3 regions of the Geobacillus sp. WSUCF1 genome follow, and region 3 is predicted to be linked to each of the others. Evidence: riboswitches for the same ligand, from Rfam matches in the RefSeq annotation. Region 3 holds a riboswitch; each other region holds the start of a gene.
The links. A riboswitch is a leader RNA that binds a small molecule or an ion and turns the genes downstream of it on or off. The one in region 3 is predicted to bind S-adenosylmethionine.

Region 1 (6,549 bases), on a different contig from region 3:
CGGGCTCAAGCGGCTTCACAAGCAAATCGACGCATTGCCAGTCGATGGCTTGTTTCGCCCGCGCAAACGTCGCCTCGGCCGTTGCGGCAATCACGCGTTGGCAAAACAAGCGGACGTGGGATGTCGCCTTCGGCCATCGTTCATACGGAATCATATCCAGTTCGACGTACAATAGCTCCGGCGCCTCCCGCTCAAGAAACGCCATCATCTCCTCGACCGTAGCCGCCGTATATACTTGCTCAATCGGCAAGGAATACGCGGAAACGAGCCAGCGGATCGCTTCTCGTTCCTTGTCGTCCCGTTCGGCAATGACCAATTTCACGTTCTCACCGCCTTGGCTGCAAGCGTCGAAAATGAAGGAGCGCTTCCATGCAAAAGGCGGCGGCCAACGCCACCGTTTTTCCGCCTTCATCCCAGAGTGGATTGACTTCGCAAAGATCGACGCTGATCGTTTTCGGATGAGAAACGATTCGGCGGACGAGAGCGCGCACTAGCGACGGAGCGAGTCCAAACGGCGACGGCGCGCTCACCCCCGGCGCGGCAGCCGCGCTGATGGCGTCCATGCAAATGGTCAACATCACGGCATCGTGATGAGCGGCAAATTCCTCGATTTGTTCATAGGCGGCCTCGATCGGCCCTGCGGTCAGCTCGTCTTCAAGCATGTACCGGCAGCCGTACGTCTCGGCCGCCGCAAACAGCGCCGCCGTGTTGCCAAGCCGCTGAATGCCGAGGCAGAAGTAACGGACCCGTTCGTCTTGATCCAATATTTGCCGAAACATCGTCCCGGACGTCGGCCCGTCATCGTACGGGCGCAAGTCGAAATGGGCGTCAATGTTGAGGATGCCAAGGCGGGCTTCGGGCCCGAGCGCTTCGCGAACGCCCAAGTAATGGCCGTACGCCGTCTCATGGCCGCCGCCGATCACGATAGACGCCATCCCGTTTTTCAGCAGGCGGGCGACCGCCTTCCCAAGTTCAGTCTGGCTTTGTTCGAGCCGTTCATCGACGCAAACGACATCGCCTGCGTCATAGACAACGACCCCTTCCGGAAGATGCCAAGGCAGCCGGGCCAGCGCCGCTTTGACGGCGGCCGGCGCCTCTTTCGCCCCTTGGCGGCCTTGGTTGCGGCGCACTCCTTCGTCGCACGCAAACCCGATGAATGCCGCCGCTCGTTCCACCGTCTCCAATGGCCGCGACAAATCGAGCAAGCGAATGCGCTGATGAAGACGAAACGCCTGCTCATCGCTCACGCTGTCAATCCGTCCCGTCCAACGGCCGGCGTCTGGCGGTTGATACATGAGACCATCTCCTTTCCATCATCAGCTGCTTGTTTCTTTCGCCACAGCTTTGCCGTTCTCCTCCTCATGCACGCGAAAAGAGGAAATCGCCGCCGTTTGGCGAATAAAAAAACATGATTGACAACAGAAAGGGTGTTCCACATGAAGCCAATGACCAACTTGCACGCTGTCATCGCCGGTCAAAGCGCGCCGCCCCCATGCGACGAAACGCTCGGCGTCCGCCTGACGGAAGCCCGAGACGGCTATGCGAAAGGCGTATGGACGATCAGCGAATCGCTGCTCAACGGCAACGGGGTGATTATGGGCGGGTTCGTCGGGGCGGCGGCGGACATTCTCATGGCGTATGCGGTGACGACCTTGCTTCGCGATGACCAAATGCACGCCTCCATCAACTTGCAGACGACGTTTCACCGCCCAGCGGCGGCTGGAGAAGCCGAAATCGAGGCGCGGGTGGAAAAGTTCGGGAAAACCGTCGCCTATGTAACCGCCATCGTGCGGCAAAACGGCAAAGAGGTGGCGAGCGCCACGTCGTCGGTGCTGATCATGGACAAACCGTGAAGGTGATGGATCTCCAAAAGGCGTTTTTGCGCATGCTCGTTCTCCTTGGATTCGACGAGTCCAAACAGCAGCTGCTGTTGTTGTTTTGAAACGCATGGAAAGCGATGATCAGAGGAATCCGAGAAAACCGGTGAAAAACGATGATGTTCGCCAAATCGGTGGTTTTGTTGAAAAAGGAGAACCAATTTCACAAGGTTTCCCCACTTGAGAAGAGGCGTTGTCGAGTTGCCTTTTTCATGACATCATCAGTCCTCAATGGCGAAACGAGGTGAGGCGCAGCCGTTTTCGACCAGTTGCCAAGCGCCGGAGAAAGCGCTGTCAAAAACAGCCGCTCTCCGGCGCCTTTTGTTGCTTGTTACCCACGGACAAACGTTTTCGGCATTACGACGGCGACGACTTGCCCGCGGGCGCACAGTTCGCCGTTGGCGAACACTTCGGTGTCCACTTTCCATTTTTTCGGATGAATCTCCGTCACAGTGCCGACGGCGACAAGCGGCACTCCATGCGGCGTCGGCTTGACGAAATCGACGTGAAGCGACGCAGTGACAAAGCGCGGCGGCGTTTCCCCGCTCCCTGGTTCATGGCCGTTTTTCCGATGCAAGGCAAGCGCCGCTGAACCGGTGCCGTGGCAATCAATGAGCGAGGCGATCAGCCCGCCGTACACAAACCCTGGAATCGCCGTATGTTCCGGACGCGGCGTATACACCGTCACCGTTTTGTCGCCCCGCCACCCGGTGCGGAAATGGTGGCCTTGTTCATTCAGACGCCCGCAGCCGTAGCACCAGGCGAATTCATCAGGGTAGTCGTCTTGAATCGCGTGCACGATCATTTCTTCCACGTCATCCTCCCCCTCTCTTTTTCTAGTATACCATTGAATCGAGAAGACGACGACTCCTACATGGACGGTTGTTGTCTAGCGGCAGGCAAGGCCATACGAAGAAAAATGGAACGAAGCGCCAATCGCCAGACGGCAAATTCATAGGCGGCCCAAACAGCTGGCCGCCTAGCGTGACGCCATTTATCGAGCAGGCTCGTAAAACTCGATCCATTCGCCGTCGGGCCCGAGGAAGAACAAATATTTTGCCCCGTTCGGAAGTGTCGTTATTTCTTCCCACACAAGCGGCACACCGAGCGACTGAAGCCGTTCTTTCTCCTGCTCAATGCCTTCCACCGTAAACGCCACATGGTGCACTTTTCCTTCCGTCGGCAAATCCGGATTGTATCCTTCGATGAGCTCGACAATGATCGAGCCGCCAATCCCTAAAAACGCCAATTTCATCGTGCCGTTCGTATGAATCATTTCGTCGAGCAGCTCCAAGCCGACAACATTTTGATAAAACTCTTTCGATGCTTCGATGTCTTTCACTTGAATGCCGACATGTTCAAATTTTTTGACTGCCATTCGTCCCTCTTCCTTTCTATGACTCAGTTAACCATACTGCTTGTAAATACGGCGTCATCTGCATCGGGAAAATCCCTTTTTTCCCAAGCTCTGTCCATATGTAGCGGTCAAGGGCGTACGGTCCGTCCGCCTTCCATTCGTCCGCCTCACTGTTGGTCAACAACAACGAAAAGGCTGTTCCTTGCGCTTCCCCATACAAATGAACGTATCCGTCCCCACGGTCGACATGCACCGCCGCCTTAGGGTCAAACCGGATGAGCTCCGCCTGCACACAGCGCATGACACAAACGGCGAACGCTGCGGCAGGGAGATGAGCGGCCATGCAAGCGCGGAGCGAAACCGCCTCCTCCACTGTTTCTCCTTCACCTCCCATCGACAAAAACCCCCTTCGCCTCGGAATGATGCGAAAGGGGCCATGAGCCGTTCTTATCATCCAAAGCGAAACCGCTTTGCGGGTGTTAGCACCTTGCCTGCGGCAGGTTGCTGTGGGGTCATCAAGCCCGTTCTCTCGCCCACTCTTGATAAGACGTATGCAATTTATCTTCTATCTTATCATACATCATCAAAGGCAACAATCGTCATTGTTCGACTTCCGGTTGCTCGGACGTGACGCCGACATCTTTCCACGTCAGTTTCGAGCCCGGATCGACCGTGAAGTTGGCGACGCGGTTGTTGACGGCATAAATGGCCGAACGATACAACGTCGGAATGACCGGAACTTCTTCGTTCATCAGCTGTTGCCATTCACTGTAAATTTTCCGACGATATTCTTTGTCAAACGCCTGTTCGGAATGGCCTTTTTCCAACAGTTCATCGTTTTTCTCATTCACCCAGCGCGAGTAGTTGAACATGACGTTGCGGCCGTACAATCCGTACGGGTCGACGTCCGTTCCAGTTCCCCAAGCGGCGGCGTAGACATCCACTTTCGGATCGTCTTTTTCGACCATATCGTAGAAGGAGTTGAACTCCGCCAAGCGTCCGTCTACAAGCTGAACATCGAGGCCCACATCTTTCCAGCATTGCATATAAAATTTGGCCAGCGGTTCAGCGATGTCCCCACCGCTCATCGCCAAGAAGTTGACCTTGAATTTTTTGCCGTTTGGATCTTCGCGGAGGCCATCGCCATCCACATCTTTATATCCCGCTTCATCCAGCAATTGTTTCGCTTTTTCCGGATTGTACGTATACCCTTTGATGGAACTGTCATGATAGCCCGGGAACGACGGCGGAATGAGCGTGTTCGCCGGGAAGCGCAAACCATGATACAGGCGGTCGGCCACCTCTTGGTTGTTGATGGCGTACGCCATGGCTTGGCGCAGTTTTTTGTTTTGGAATTTCGGATTGTCCATTACGTTTTCCTGCTTTTTCGCATCCCAATGGCCGAGTTTAAAGCCGATATAGTTGTACGCCAAATCCACTCTACCGATAAACTGAATGTTTTTCGTCCCTTTCGCGTTCAAATATTGGTCAGTCGGGAACTCAGCGACGTCAATTTCGCCTTTTTTCAGCGCTTGCAGGACGACTTGCGGGCTGACGACTTTCAAAATGACGCCTTCCAAGTTCGGTTTGCCAGCCCAGTAGTCATCATTGCGAACAAACTCTACCGACTCGCCCGGAACGATTTTCTTCACTTTAAACGGACCGAACCCGATCGGGTTTTTCCGGATTTTATCCGATTTCGCCAAGTCTTTGATCGGAATGTCTTTCAAGTAATGCTTCGGCAGCGGATACGCCCAAATGCCGGTCAACACCGACGGATTGGCCTGTTTCCATGTGATCGTCAACGTCTTTTTGTCGATGACTTTAATGCCGGAAATTTTATCCGCTTTGCCGCTGTGATATTCTTCCATCCCGACGATCCCTTGGATGAGCGCATCGCCATAGCGGACGCCGGTGTAATCTTTATGGCCGATGACCAAATACGCATACTCCAAGTCTTCAGCGGTCACCGGCTGGCCGTCATGCCAATTCACATTGTCTTTAATATGGATTGTCATCGTCTTTTTATCATCCGACAACTCATACGTGGCAGCCCCATCATTTGTAATTTCATAGTCACCGTTCGTCCGGAAAAGCGACTCGTCAAAAAATTGCAAAATCTCTGCGTCGGGCGCTCCGGTGTAGAATGCATAGCTGAGCGTCCCTTCAAACGGCGTATCGGACACAAGGCCGTATTTCAACACGCCGCCGTCGATGATTTTCCCGTCGTTTTTCACCGTCATCGGGAATTTGCTGATGTCTTCCTTCTGAGCCGCCGGTTTTTCGTTATTGTTGCCCTTTCCGCTCGTTGTGTCGGATTTGCCCGTGCACCCGGCGAGCACGAGCAAGAGCGCGGCGAGAGCCGCCAGCCATTTTCTCTTCACATTTTCTTCCCCCTTATCCTAGTCGTTGTCTTGCATCAGCCGCACGTTTCAGCGCTTGGCCGATGAAATTTATGCACAGCATCATCACTAAAATAAGCAATGACGCAGGCAACCAAACCCACCATTTGTTTTGCAAAACATCCGGGTTGGTCGCATAGCTGACCAACGTCCCTAAGCTCGGCGTGCTCTCCGGCAGCCCGAAGCCAAGATACGTGAGCCCGGACTCGATGCCGATGTTGCCCGCCAAATTTAACGTCAAATTGACGATAATGATCGAGCTGAGGTTGGGCAAAATTTGAAAAATAATGATTTTCCAATCTGGCGTGCCGAGCGTTTTTGACGCGCTGACATAATCCAGCTCGCGCTCGGCCAGCGTTTTGGCGCGGATCAGCCGGGCTTTGCCCGTCCACAAAAACGCGCTCATGATCAAAATGAACGTCAATACATTATATTTAGGCACAATGGCGACAAAAACAATAACGAGCATCAAAAACGGCAGAACGAGAATGAAATCGATGATGCGCATAATGACATTGTCAATCCAGCCGCCGAAATAGCCGGCCACCAATCCGACAATGAGGCCGATCGCCCCAGTGATGAGCGTAATGGCCAGTCCGATCGTAAACGAATTGCGGGCGCCGATGATGAGCTGGCCAAACACGTCGCGCCCTCCGTAGTCTGTGCCAAGCCAGTGTTCCGCTGACGGCGGAGAATAGATGGAAAGAAAATCCACTTTCACGATTTCCTCTTGATCCAAAAAGAGCGACACGCCATAGACGATCGACAAAAGGATTCCTAAAATGATGAGCGAACCAAGCGCGAGCCGATCCCGAACCACCTCCCGCCACATGATCGAAAAGGCGGAAGGGCTTTTCTCGATGTTCGCTCCGGCCGGCGTTGGGCCGCTGATTTCCGCTTTCATGTCAGCTGC
Region 2 (6,549 bases), on a different contig from region 3:
TGAACACCTAGCGAGCGGACGAGCCCGTCGGCTTCAGCCGCTTCTTTCGCCCGGCTGATCCATTGCCAGCGCGACAGGCGGGAAAGAAGGCGGACGGTCAAGTTCGTTTTCACTGACTCGGGCAAGAACAGCCCTTGTTTGCGCCGTTCTTCCGGAATAAGACAAAGGCCGGCGGCAATCGCTTCATGCGGCGATGAAAATGTATAGCGCCGGCCGTCAAGTTGCCATTCGCCAGACGTCTTCCGGTGGGCGATGAGGCTTTCAGCGAGCTCCGTTTTGCCGGCGCCAACCAAGCCGGCGATGCCGACGATTTCGCCGCGATGGGCGTAAAGATCGACCGTCGTGCCGGTTTTTTCGATCGTGATCCCACGGACGGCAAAGGCGATGTCGCTTCCATGCGCGCGCGTTTGTTTCATGGCGGCGGCTCGCCTTGTTCCGGTCATATGAAGGACGATGTCTTCAAGCGGCAAACCGAGGGCGGAACCATGGTAGACGACGCGGCCGTCGCGCAAAATCGTCAGCCGGTCGGCGATTTCCTGCACTTCTTTCAGTTTATGAGAGATGTAAATAAAGCCGACGCCTTGCTGTTTCAGTTCCGTGATGATGGCAAACAGCCGCTTCGTTTCGGCTTCGCTCAAGGCGGCGGTCGGTTCGTCCAAAATGATGTAGCGCGCATTCGATGACAACACTTTGGCGAGCACGATCAGCTGTTTTTCATGGAGCGAGCAGTCGCGCACGAGCTTTGCCGGCGAAATGGCAAGGCCGACGCGGCGAAGCAGAGCAGCGGCCCGTTCTTTTTCCCGGCGCAGCGAGCGGATCGGCTGTTTCTTCACATCAGCGAGCTCATCAGCCGCCAAGTTTTCGTAAACGGGCAATCCTGGGAAAAGCGCCGTGTCGACCTCTTGGACGACGAAGCCGATGCCGGCTCGTTTCGCGTCAAGCGGCGACGAAAAGGTGCAGTTGACGCCATCGATCGTGATCGTGCCGGCGTCGGGAGGAATGGCGCCGGCCAAAATGTTCATGAGCGTGCTTTTGCCGGCGCCGTTCATGCCCAAAAGGGCGTGGACTTCGCCAGGACGAACGTCGAAGTCCACGCCGTCAAGCACGCGCACGGCGCCAAACGATTTTTCCATGCCCCGCATTGACAACCCGTTCATTTTTTGTTCACCTGGCTTCCAACGTTTTCATCCACGGCGAGATGGCGACATTGGATTGCCCCCAGCCCGGAATGTATTGCGAAAGCTCATTCATCGACACTTGTTTGTCCGGAAGATCGGACCGTTTCACTAAATGCGGCTCAAGCGAGTAAATGTTCGGCGTTTTTTCTCCGGCGATTTTTTGATACGCGAACCGCACTTGGACGCGGCCGACTTCGGCTGGGTCCGTCGCCGTTGTCGCCACCCATGGGCTGTTTGGTTTTTGGATCATTTGCAAGTCTTCATCGCTCAAATCGATGCCATACACTTTAATTTCCGTGCGCCCGGCTTGCTCGATGGCGCGCGTCGCCCCTTTGGCGAACTCGTCCCAAGTTGCGAAGACAGCGTCAATGTCGCCTTTGTTCGGGTATTTTTTCAAAATCGCTTCCATTTGCGTTTGTGTGTCCAAAGCTGTGTTGGCGCTCGCCGTGCCAAACTTGGCAATTTCTTTAATGTTCGGATAGCGTTTTTTGAACGCGTCATAAATGATATGGCGGCGTTCCATCGGGGTAAAGCCGCCGACCCAAATCGTGACGATGTTGCCTTCCCCGTTTAAGTCTTCTGCGAGCGTTTTTAATGTTTTCCAGGCGAGGCTGTAGTCGTCTTGGTCGATGACGGTGACGCCGGGAATGTTCAAATCGTTGTCAAATGCCACAACTGGAATGCCTTTGGCGACGGCTTTTTTCACCGGGCCTTCGAGCGCATCGGCGCGGCCGTGGTCAAGCAAAATGGCGTCAACATTTTGCGTAATGGCCGTCTCAACGTACGATGCCATTTTGGTTAAATCGTTGTCGGCGTTGTAAATTTGCACCTCGCCGCCGAATTTTTGCACTTGTTCTTTGACGCCGGCGATGTATTGCGATGAGAACGTGCCGATGGACAGTTGCATAATGGCGGCGATTTTCACCGGCTTTTTCAACTTTTCAGGAATGGCCGCTTGCTCGTCGCTTGTTGCCGTCGAGTGGCTGGATGTCGTTTCCGTTTTGTTGTTCGTGGTCTTGGCTCCGTTGGCTGGCTTGGAGCTCACGGCATCTTGCTCGTGTGTGCAGCCAGTCAAGATGGAGAACACGGCAAAGAAAAGAAGAAAAAGGGAAGATAAGGCCTTAAATCGTTTCATGTTGCTCCTCCTTTGTGAATAATGATGGCAGCGTTGCGTTGTAATTGCCGCGAATGATGCCTTTTTCGGTAATGATCGCGGTAATGAGTTCGTTTGGCGTTACGTCAAACGCCGGATTGTATACGTTGACGCCTTCCGGGGCGATGCGTACGCCGGCGATGTGGGTCACTTCATCCGGATGGCGCTCTTCGATCGGGATGTCCGCACCTGTTTTCGTCGTCAAATCGATCGTGGACAACGGCGCAGCGACGTAAAACGGAATGTCAAACGACTTCGCGAGCAAGGCCAGGCCGAACGTGCCGATTTTGTTCGCCGTATCGCCGTTTTGCGCGATCCGGTCGGCGCCGACGATGATGGCGCCAATGCCTTTCGCCTTGATCGCTTGCGCTGCCATGTTGTCGGTGATGAGCGTCACATCAACGCCCGCTTGTATCAGTTCCCAAGCGGTCAGGCGCGCCCCTTGCAACACCGGCCGCGTCTCGAGAGCGTAAACGGATAGTTCAATTCCTTTTTCTTTCGCCAAATAAAACGGGGCGAGCGCCGTTCCGTAGCGGGCGGTGGCGATCGAGCCGGCGTTGCAGATCGTCATCACCCGATCGCCCGGACGAAAGAGCGACAACGCGTATTCGCCGATGCGGCGGCACACATCCTCATCTTCCACTTGAATGCGAATCGCTTCGTGGACGAGCGTCGTTTTGGCCTCGTTGACGGAAAGGGCGTCGGCCGCAGCGGTGACGAGCCGATCGAGCGCCCAAAACAAGTTGACGGCAGTCGGCCGGGCACTGGCTAGGTAGTCACGATCTCGTTTCAAGCGACGGCGGAATTCATCGACCGACTCGGTGTCATAGCTCGAAGCGGCGAGCGCCAAGCCATAGGCGGCAGTGATGCCGATCGCCGGCGCGCCGCGCACTTTCAGCGTGGCGATCGCGTCATATACGTCTTCAATGGTGTGCAAGTCGATATATTCCGTGACTGTTGGAAGTTTTTGTTGGTTTAAAATCGTCACATGCGTCTCGCGCCATTCGACTGAGCGCGGGATGGCAAATGTGCTCATTGCTGTCTTCCTTTCTTTTGGCGTTGTTCGTTTGTCCGGCCCGTCGCCGGCGGGCCGGATCGAATGGCATTACTGCTTGGTTTCGGCGAGCAGCCGGCGGAAGCCATCCGTTCCTGTCAGCTCAGCCCGCTCAATGATCAAGCGGCGGCCGAGGCGGAGCGCATGCCGTTTGGCAACAAGCCGTTCATCTTTGTGCTCGATGCCGTCAAGGTCCGCCACATGGGCGAGGCCGATCGTCCGGCGGATGACTTCGCAGCCGGCAAAGCCGACAGCATCGATGAACGCGTGCCGGAGCACGTCCTCGAGCAAGCCCGGCGTCGCGGCGTACGTTTCCACGCTCTCGGTGCGCCAAAGGGTTGAGAACACGGACGCAAAGACGTCCCATGTCCGGTCGATGTGGTCAAAGAGCGGTTGGCGCTCTAATTCAGGGCGGGACAACGCATTTAACAGCAAATTGGCGAAAAATTGGCCAAGGTCAAACCCGATCGGACCGTAAAAGGCGAATTCCGGGTCGATCACTTTCGTTTCGTCGGCGCTTACGAAAATGCTGCCGGTATGCAAATCGCCATGCAAGAGCACATCGGCTTCGGTTAAAAACTTGCGCTTCAGCTTTGCTGCTTCTAGGTGCAAGCGGTCATCGCGCCAAAGCGCTTCAACGTCTGGGCGCAATTCGTCTTCAAAGTTGTTCGTTTCGTGGTCAAAAAACGGGTCGGTGAAGACGAGGTCTTCCGTGATTTTGCACAGTTCCGGATTGACGAAGCTTTGCGCCAATTTCTTTTTCTCTTGCTGGTTCATGCCGAAATCAGACGTATAAAACGCCGTCTTGGCGACAAACTCGCCGATATGCTGGGACAAAAGCGGATACGTTTTTCCTTCGATCAACTTTGCGGGCGATTTGCAAACGGGATAAGTCTTCCATCACCGTAATGGCGAGCGATTCGTCAGAATAGTAGACTTTCGGCACGTATTGCGGCACATAGCTCGCAAACGTGCGCAGCGCGTTGCTTTCGATGACGGCGCGCTTTAACGTAAGCGGCCAGCTTTCGCCGACCACTTTGGCGTACGGCAACGCTTGTTTGATGATTACGCCTTGCTTTGTTTCTTGGTCGACGATATGAAACACTAAGTTCAAGTTGCCGTCGCCGATCTCGCGGCACAAAAGAGGCGCCCCGTCGCGGAATAAGCCGAGGCGGACAGCGAGAGATACCGCCTTCGGTTCGGTCAGCGGTTCGTAAACCGATGTTTGAACAGTGGTCATTGCCTTGTTCCCCCTTTTTTCATTTCGCTCGTTTTCAAATGCCGGTTCTGACGCGCGCTAAAACTCGGCGTTTCCGACAAATGAAAAAGCCTCTTTCGCATACGGAAAGAGGCTTGAAGATTCATTCGTTCTTCGCGCCTCTTATCTTTCAGAAAGACATCGGTCTTTCTGTTGGACTTAGCACCGTGCCCTGCGGAAGCATGACGCTTCCGGCGCCGCCCTTGGCGTGCGCCCTATCTCACGATAGCATTACGGTCGGTTGCTGGGCTTCATTGGGCCAATTCCCTCAGCCAACTCTTGATAAGAGTACCGATTTCTTGTATTCAGTTTCGGGAATTTTCACGATGTTCTCAATCGTTTGGTTGTTTGATTCGAATGATACATGGTCGGCCAATCGATTGTCAATACGTTTTGAAAAAATTTTTTGCCGTTTCATAGTCGTGCGGCCGGCGGTCGGCAAACACCGGGATGCGCGCACGGACGTCCGCAACGAGCGCGGGATCGATGTCGGCCGAGAGAATGCCCGGCTTCTCGTCCGCCTCGGCGATCACTTCGCCCCATGGGTCGATGACGAGCGAATGGCCGGCAAAGACGTTGTTCGGGTCGCGGCCAGCCCGGTTGCAGGCGACGACGTAGCATTGGTTTTCAATCGCCCGCGCCATCAAGAGCGTCCGCCAATGGTGCAGGCGGGGAAGCGGCCATTCGGCGACGACAAACAGCACTTCCGCCCCAGCCAAAGCATGGGCGCGAATCCACTCCGGAAAGCGGATGTCATAGCAAATGACCCCGGCGCATGAAAGCCCGTCGAGCGAAAACAAGCCTAAGCTGCTTCCCGGCTGCAAATACAAATGTTCATCCATCAATTGGAACAGATGGAGTTTGCTATATTCGCCGACGATTTGACCGTTCCGGTCGGCCACGATCATCGTGTTCGTCACGCCGGTTGTTGTTTTTTTTAGCGACCGAGCCGGCGACGAGATGGATGCTGTGTGCTTGCGCTAGGCGGGAGGCGAACGCTTTGGCCCGTTCGGCGCCTTCGTCGGCAATCTCATCTAGGCGCGTCAAATCGTAGCCGGTCGTCCATAATTCCGGCAGCACGATGATATTCGCGCCGTCCTTGACGGCCGATTCAATGGCGCTTTCCGCGCGCCGTTCGTTTTCGTTCGGGTCGCCAAACGCAATATCAAGCTGGAGGCAGGCGATGCGGATCGTCATGAGTTTTCACCTCGAAAAAATTTTGCTTTACATTTTGCTTTTTAGGATATATGATGTTGCACTAGAATTTCAAGAATTTTTTAAGAAGGTGTGGGCGATGACGATGGAAATTCCTTTTTCCGAGTTGCTTGAGCAGCTGCCAAAGCAATTTTTCGCCTCGCTTGTCGCAAAAGTCGGGGAGAAAATCAAGGCCGGATGCGACGTGATCAATTTAGGGCAAGGCAACCCGGATCAGCCGACGCCAAAGCATATCGTTGAGGCGATGCAGCGGGCGGCGGCTAATCCGAAATACCATAAATATTCGCCGTTTCAAGGCTACTTCTTTTTGAAAGAAGCCATCGCCGCGTTTTACGCGCGTGAATACGGGGTGAACATCGATCCAGACCGCGAAGTCGCCATTTTGTTCGGCGGCAAGGCCGGGCTTGTCGAGCTGCCGCTTTGCCTCGTCAACCCGGGCGATGTGGTGCTGGCCCCGGACCCGGGCTATCCGGACTATTGGTCGGGGATCGCGCTTGCCCGCGCGCGGATGGAAATGATGCCGCTTGTTGCGGAAAACGGTTTTTTGCCGGACTATGAAGCCATTCCGGCGGCAGTGGCCGACCGAGCGAAGCTCATGTTTTTAAACTATCCGAACAATCCGACCGGCGCAACGGCGACAAAGGAATTTTTCGCGGAGACGGTGGCGTTTGCCGCCAAGCACGGCATTGCC
Region 3 (6,549 bases):
ATACGGTTGACGAGCTGCTCGAACAGCTGCGCAAAAAAGATGTGTTCCGCGTCGCCGACGTCGAGTTTGCGGTGCTTGAGCCAAACGGCGACTTGAACGTGTTGCTGAAGCGGGAAAAGCAGCCGCTCACCGTCGGAGATGTGTTCCCAAACCCACCGCGGGAAAAAGAGCCGCAAACGGTCATTATGGACGGCATGATTTTGGATGAGCCACTCGCTACGATGGGGCTTGGCCGCGGCTGGCTGAAGGAACAGCTTGACAAACAAGGAGTGGCGATTGAAAATGTGTTTCTCGCCCAAGTCGATTCATACGGACAGCTGACGATCGATTTGTACGATGATAAGATCCAAATTGCCGAGCCGCAGGAGAAAAAGCTGCTCTTGGCCGCGATGAAAAAAGTGCAGGCTGATCTGGAGCTGTATGCGTTGCAGACGAATTCCGAAGAGGCGAAGGCGCTGTATGAACGAAACGCCGCAGAAATGGCAGAGCTTGTGCAAAAAGTCGAACCGCTCTTGCGAAACTGATGACACAGGAGGAAAAGACGATGGAAGACAAACGGACAAAAACGACGGATGAGGAAATTCAAATCCAATTGAAAACGAACGACCGCTCCGAGCGGACGCGGACGACCGATGAGGAAATTTTGATTGAATTGATGTTTGACAGCCCGCAGCTGACGCGCCAGCCGAAAGACTACGACGAAATCGAATATTGACGGCTTCCGTTTCCACAATCGGCGATCCATAAGGAGCTGTCTGTTCATTCGCATTGGCTGTCCGGGAAGGAAAACTTCCTTCTCGGACAGCCTCTTTTTGTTGCCCTTCTTCTCTGGCGACGCAAGGGCGCCGCCCCGCCTTACTCCGGCAGAGACTGCAAAAAGGCGCGCACCTCTTCCGGCGTTTTGGCGTCAGCGCTGTGCAGATGAGCTATTTTTTTTCCGTTGCGGAAGACCAGCAGGCTCGGGATGCCAAGCACCTGGTATTTCTCGCCAAGTTCCGGAAACTGGTCACGGTCGATTTCAAACCAATCATATTGTCCATAGTCGCGAACGATGTCATCGATGAACATATTGAGGCGCACGCAGTCCGGACACCAAGTTGTGTAAAACTTCATAATCGCTGGCTTATCGCCGGAAATGGCCGCCTCGAATTGCTCAGCTGTTTCAATCTGTCTCACATTCGTTCCCTCCCTTTCATGTTGCCGTTCATCTTTACTTTACCATATGGCAAGGCAAAAAAAGAACGGGGACGCCTTCACCTCGGGCAGTCGTTTTTGCATACAACAGTAAGAAAGGGGGGGAAAGTGTGAGCAAAGAACTGGAAAAGGCGCTCGAAGGTTGGGTGGCGTCACGCAAAGAAGGGCATGAAACGTTCATCCGCCTGTTTGAACAATGGGGAAAGGACTTTAACAAACAGCTGCAAGAAATCGAAAAATTGAACAATGGATTTTTAAAAAGTGTGCAAGGCAACTTAGACTACATCGAGCAATGGTTTGCGAAGAAGGAGCGGGAATTTGCCGAGCTGTTCCGCCGATTTGGATGACAAAATGCCCTTGCGCCCATACGTCTTGATGCGCGGATGAATACGATACAGTAAACAAAGAAGGAGGTGCATCATGATGGGCTTCTGCGGCTATGGATTTCCGTACTACGGCTACGGCTATGGCGGTGGCTATGGCGGTGGCTATGGCGGTGGCTTTGTGCTGATTGTCGTGTTGTTCATTTTGTTGATTATTGTCGGCGCGGCATTTGTCGCCTAACGGAAAAAGCGAATGGGATACGGGCCGTTTCGGCGCCACGGAGCGGCTCGTATTTTTCTTTCCCTAATTTGATGCACGCCGAGGCGGGAGCATCATACGATATAGCAGGGAGAAGGAGGCGGAACGATGGATCAGCAATTTTTTAAAAACATCGAAAAGAAAACAGGTGTCAATATGAAAGACGTTTTTGAGCTCGCCAACTCGCTGCAAAACGCCAATTTCAGCGACGAAAAAACGGTGCGCCAAGTGGTGAAGCGGGTGGCGCAAATCGCTAATCGAAAAGTGCCAAAGGAGCTCGAAGACCAAATCGTCAAGGCGATCGTCCATAACGGCAAGCAAATTGATTTCAATACGATTGCCAATATGCTGAACAACAAAAAATAAGCGAAAGGGAGCTTGCGTGCGCACAGCTCCCTTTTTTGCCCTCTCTGCCTAAGCAAAAGAAAAGGTTTCTACAGATCCCCCAGCACTTGATGCCATGTAGGCGCAGGACGCTCAATCAGCTGGTTATTCGAGCGATTTCACCATCGTGACATGTGGGATGCCAGCGTCCATAAAGACACCGGAGACGGTCGTGTAGCCGAGCTTTTTGTAAAACGGTTCCGCGTGCGTCTGGGCGTTCAGTTTCGCCGTTTTCGCCCCTTTTGTTTTCGCCAGCTGTTCGATCGCTTCCATCACCATCCGTCCGGCGCCGCGGCCGCGGTAGGACGGCAGGACGCAAATGCGCTCGATTTTGCCGACGCCTTCGTCAATGAAACGGAGTCGCCCAGCACCGACCGGTGTTTGGCCATCATACAGGACGAGGTGGAACGAGTCGTCCTCGAATGCGTCGATTTCCTCGTCTTCCGGCACGTTTTGCTCCTCAATGAATACGAGCCGGCGGACGCGCAAGGCGTCTTCGTACAAAGCGCGATCTTGCGTTGTGCCAATCGCAATGTTCATCTCAGACCGTTTCCTTTCCTCCGACGATAAACGTTTCATAGACGGTCCACGAGCCGTTTTCCAGCTGATAGAGAAGATGGAAGCGGTCGACGGTCTCCTCGAAGTGCACATCTTGCAGCTTCAGCTGGCTGTAGACGTCCGCATATTCTGCGCCCGGCAAATCGCGGCCGATCGTAATGTGAGGTACGAACACAAACTCCGGCTTTCCGGCGAACAAGCCGCTGTGCAGTTGTTCATGAAGGCGCTCGAGCACGTCGTTTGGCTCCACCTTCAAATAAATGATGTTGCTTGTCGGATAAAACGAGCTGAATTTCGTCACTTTGATCGGAATGGGAGGTGTTTCCGCCGCAATGCGGCGCAACTCTTTCGCCATTTTTTTTTATTTGCTCCTCATCCGCTTCAAATGGGTATTTCAGCGTAATATGCGGCGGGATGAGGGCGTAATGGCTGTCGTACCGTTTCCGGTACGAGTTGGCGAAGTCCTGAATCCGTTTTGGCGGAAAGATCACAATGCCGTACTTCATTTTGTTTTCCCTCCTTGAACCAGTTCTTTTTCCACGCACAGGAAACGCACGGAATGGATGCGGCGGCTTCGACATCTTTGAAGTTGCTCCGTTTTGTCCTATAATGATAAAACAGCGGCTACGGCTCGGGGGACATCCGGCTGCCAATACGTCCACGCATGGCCGCCTTCGAACTCATGGTACGTATAAGCAAACCGTTTTTCCATAAACAAGTCCCGCGCCATTCGATTCGGGGTGATAAAATCGCGCACATGGCCATCCGTCGTTTTCACCGCTGTTTCCTCTGTGCCAACAGAATGGTAAAGCGAAAGGAGCGATGGATCGCGGAATGAGCGGATGCGCGCCAATACCGAGTCATCGATATAGGGGGACTGCATGGCGATTTTCCCAAATGTATGCGGATACAACAACCCGGCTAGAAGCGACACCGTTCCGCCGAGCGAATCGCCGATCAGCGCCCGGCCTTTGCCCATTTGGTATGTCGGCAGTTCGCGGTCCAAAAACGGGACGAGTTCATGGGCTAAAAAACGAAGGTATGCTTCGTGCTTTCGGCCTTCCGGGTGGTATTTCTCGTAGCGGTCGTTGACGTTCCGATACGGGATGCCGACGACGATCGTCCGGTCGATTGTTCCTTCTGCCATCAGCGTTTCGATGACGGTTTTCATTTTTCCATACATAAAATAATCTTTGCCATCTTGCGCGATTAATAAAGAATATTTGTAAAGCGGCGAAAAATTGCTTGGCAAGTAGACGAGCAGTTCGATTTCTTCTTGCAGCTCTCCGCTGTACAACTTGCAGTCGCGCATCGTTCCTGTTGCTGTCGCCATGACCATCCTCCATGAAAGCGTAAGTTCATCTGTTATTGTAACATATTTGCGCCAAAAGATGTTAACGAAGGGCTCGAATTTTTTGCGAATTTGCCGAATCGTGCCATTCACAAAAAAAATGGCTTGCAAAAACGGGGGGAATGCGCTACATTTTTTATTAAAATTAGAAAAATTGAATACGCGTCTCATTCTTATCAAGAGAAGCGGAGGGAACTGGCCCAATGAAGCTTCAGCAACCAGCCGCCCGGCGGCCAGGTGCTAAATCCAGCGAATTGAGCATTCAATTCGGCAGATAAGAAGAAGCATGACCCCATGTGTATGGAAAAGTCTTCTTCTTAGAAGACTTTTTTTATTTACTCAAGCGGCCGCTCCCTCAACCGAGGGGCGTCGAGGATCAAGGCCCTCGGCCGCTGCCCGACAGACAGCGGCGCTTCGTTGGGCGTCAAATGGTCGGCCGTTGATCCATGATGGAATTTTCAGCAGAAGGAGAGAGATGAGATGGAGAAACTGGAGACGTTGTTAGCGCAAATTGGCAACCGGAGCGAAACGGTGACGGGGACGGTCAACCCGCCGGTTTATTTTTCCACCGCCTACCGCCATGCCGGCATCGGAGAGTCGACTGGGTTTGACTACATCCGCACCGGCAACCCCACGCGCAAAATCGTCGAAGAAGCGATCGCGAGACTGGAAGGCGGCGACCAAGGCTATGCGTTCAGCTCCGGCATGGCCGCCATTCAGACGGTGCTCGCCTTGTTTGAGAGCGGAGACGAGTTTCTCGTATCGGCCGACCTTTACGGCGGCACGTACCGCCTGTTTGAGCGCGGCTGGCGCAAGTACGGTCTTGGGTTTCATTACGTTGACTTTGCTGACCTCGATGCAGTGGAAGAAACGATAACGGAAAAAACGAAAGCCATTTTCTTGGAAACGCCGACGAACCCATTGATGCAGGAGACGGATATTGCCGCTGTCTCCGCGCTTGCCAAACGGCATGGGCTTTTGTTGATCGTTGACAACACGTTTTATACACCGGTGCTTCAACGCCCGATCGAACAAGGCGCCGATATTGTCATCCACAGCGCCACGAAATATTTAGGCGGCCATAACGATGTGCTGGCTGGCCTTGTCGTCGCCAAGGGCGAGGAGCTCTGTCAACGCCTGGCCGAGTATCAGAACGCCATCGGCGCGGTTTTGTCGCCGTTTGATTCGTGGCTGTTGATTCGCGGGATGAAAACGCTGGCGCTAAGGATGCGCCAGCATGAAGAAAACGCCAAGCGCATCAGCGCCTTTTTGCGCGAACATGAAGATGTCACCGATGTGTTGTATCCGGGAAGAGGCGGGATGCTGTCGTTCCGGATTGCCGATGAAAAGTGGGTGAACGGGTTTTTAAAAAGCTTGCGCCTCATTACGTTCGCGGAAAGCCTGGGCGGAGTCGAAAGCTTTATTACGTACCCAGCGACGCAGACGCATGCGGACATTCCTGAGGAAATCCGCATCCAAAACGGTATTTGCAACCGGCTGCTCCGTTTCTCGGTCGGCATTGAGCACGCTGACGATTTGATCGCCGACTTGGCGCAGGCGTTCAAACACATGAAAGAGGTGTAAGCGATGGAACGGGAATGGTCGTTTTCAACGAAACTGCTCCATAATGAATGGAAAGTCGATCGCCACACGGGAGCGGTGAGCGTGCCGATCCAGCATGCCTCCACGTTCCATCAGTTCGATTTCGATTCATTCGGCAAATACGACTACAGCCGCTCCGGCAACCCGACGCGCGAGGCGCTCGAGGAAACGATCGCGGCGTTAGAAGGCGGCGTGCGCGGATTCGCCTTCGCTTCTGGCATGGCGGCCATTTCGACGGCGTTTTTGCTCTTGTCCCGAGGCGACCACGTCCTCGTGACTGAAGACGTCTACGGCGGCACGTACCGGATGATCACGGAAGTGTTGACCCGCTTTGGCATCGAGCATACGTTTGTCGATATGACCGATTTAAACGCAGTGGCCGAAAACATCCGACCGAACACGAAAGTCATTTATATGGAAACGCCGTCCAACCCATTGTTAAAAGTGACCGATATTCAAGGCGTCGTCAAACTGGCGAAAGCGCACGGCTGTTTGACGTTCTTGGATAATACGTTCATGACGCCGGCGCTGCAGCGGCCGCTTGACCTTGGCGTCGATATTGTCCTTCACAGCGCCACGAAATTTTTAGCCGGCCATAGCGACGTCGTCGCCGGATTGGCCGTGGTGAAAGATGAAGAGTTGGGAAAAGAGCTGTACAAACTGCAAAACGCATTTGGCGCTGTCCTTGGCGTCCAAGATGCGTGGCTTGTGCTGCGCGGATTAAAAACGCTCCACGTCCGGCTGAAGCAGTCATCTGAATCAGCGGCCGCCATCGCCCAATATTTGGCTTGTCACCCAAAGGTCGAAGAAGTGTATTATCCGGGGCTTTCGCACCACCCAGGCCATGACATCCAGCGCCATCAAGCGGACGGGTTTGG

Region 1: linked by a shared signal. The riboswitch ahead of I656_RS03710 (hypothetical protein) and the one ahead of I656_RS11340 (methionine biosynthesis PLP-dependent protein) in region 3 are both predicted to bind S-adenosylmethionine.
Region 2: linked by a shared signal. The riboswitch ahead of mtnK (S-methyl-5-thioribose kinase) and the one ahead of I656_RS11340 (methionine biosynthesis PLP-dependent protein) in region 3 are both predicted to bind S-adenosylmethionine.

Annotation. Positions count from the first base shown of each region.
Region 1 covers NZ_ATCO01000132.1:47,172-53,720, reverse strand. The annotation lists gene I656_RS03685 (helix-turn-helix domain-containing protein) at 1-322, opposite strand, end outside; gene hutG (formimidoylglutamase) at 327-1,295, opposite strand; gene I656_RS03695 (PaaI family thioesterase) at 1,437-1,853, shown strand; gene I656_RS03700 (PaaI family thioesterase) at 2,209-2,691, opposite strand; gene I656_RS03705 (VOC family protein) at 2,872-3,255, opposite strand; gene I656_RS03710 (hypothetical protein) at 3,272-3,628, opposite strand; SAM riboswitch class I at 3,679-3,783, opposite strand; gene opp4A (oligopeptide ABC transporter substrate-binding protein) at 3,834-5,618, opposite strand; gene I656_RS03720 (ABC transporter permease) at 5,632-6,540, opposite strand.
Region 2 covers NZ_ATCO01000126.1:7,114-13,662, forward strand. The annotation lists gene I656_RS04410 (sugar ABC transporter ATP-binding protein) at 1-1,157, opposite strand, end outside; gene I656_RS04405 (sugar ABC transporter substrate-binding protein) at 1,165-2,313, opposite strand; gene mtnA (S-methyl-5-thioribose-1-phosphate isomerase) at 2,300-3,367, opposite strand; partial or broken gene mtnK (S-methyl-5-thioribose kinase) at 3,437-4,625, opposite strand; SAM riboswitch class I at 4,764-4,932, opposite strand; partial or broken gene I656_RS0116220 (carbon-nitrogen family hydrolase) at 5,027-5,840, opposite strand; gene I656_RS04395 (pyridoxal phosphate-dependent aminotransferase) at 5,938-6,549, shown strand, end outside.
Region 3 covers NZ_ATCO01000037.1:8,560-15,108, forward strand. The annotation lists gene I656_RS11360 (DUF421 domain-containing protein) at 1-524, shown strand, start outside; gene I656_RS18585 (hypothetical protein) at 545-715, shown strand; gene I656_RS11355 (thioredoxin family protein) at 856-1,176, opposite strand; gene I656_RS11350 (hypothetical protein) at 1,305-1,541, shown strand; partial or broken gene I656_RS19860 (YjcZ family sporulation protein) at 1,675-1,758, shown strand; gene I656_RS11345 (stage VI sporulation protein F) at 1,885-2,142, shown strand; gene I656_RS0114965 (GNAT family N-acetyltransferase) at 2,266-2,700, opposite strand; partial or broken gene I656_RS0114970 (YjcG family protein) at 2,702-3,224, opposite strand; gene I656_RS0114975 (esterase family protein) at 3,323-4,051, opposite strand; SAM riboswitch class I at 4,240-4,350, shown strand; gene I656_RS11340 (methionine biosynthesis PLP-dependent protein) at 4,550-5,653, shown strand; gene metC (cystathionine beta-lyase) at 5,657-6,549, shown strand, end outside.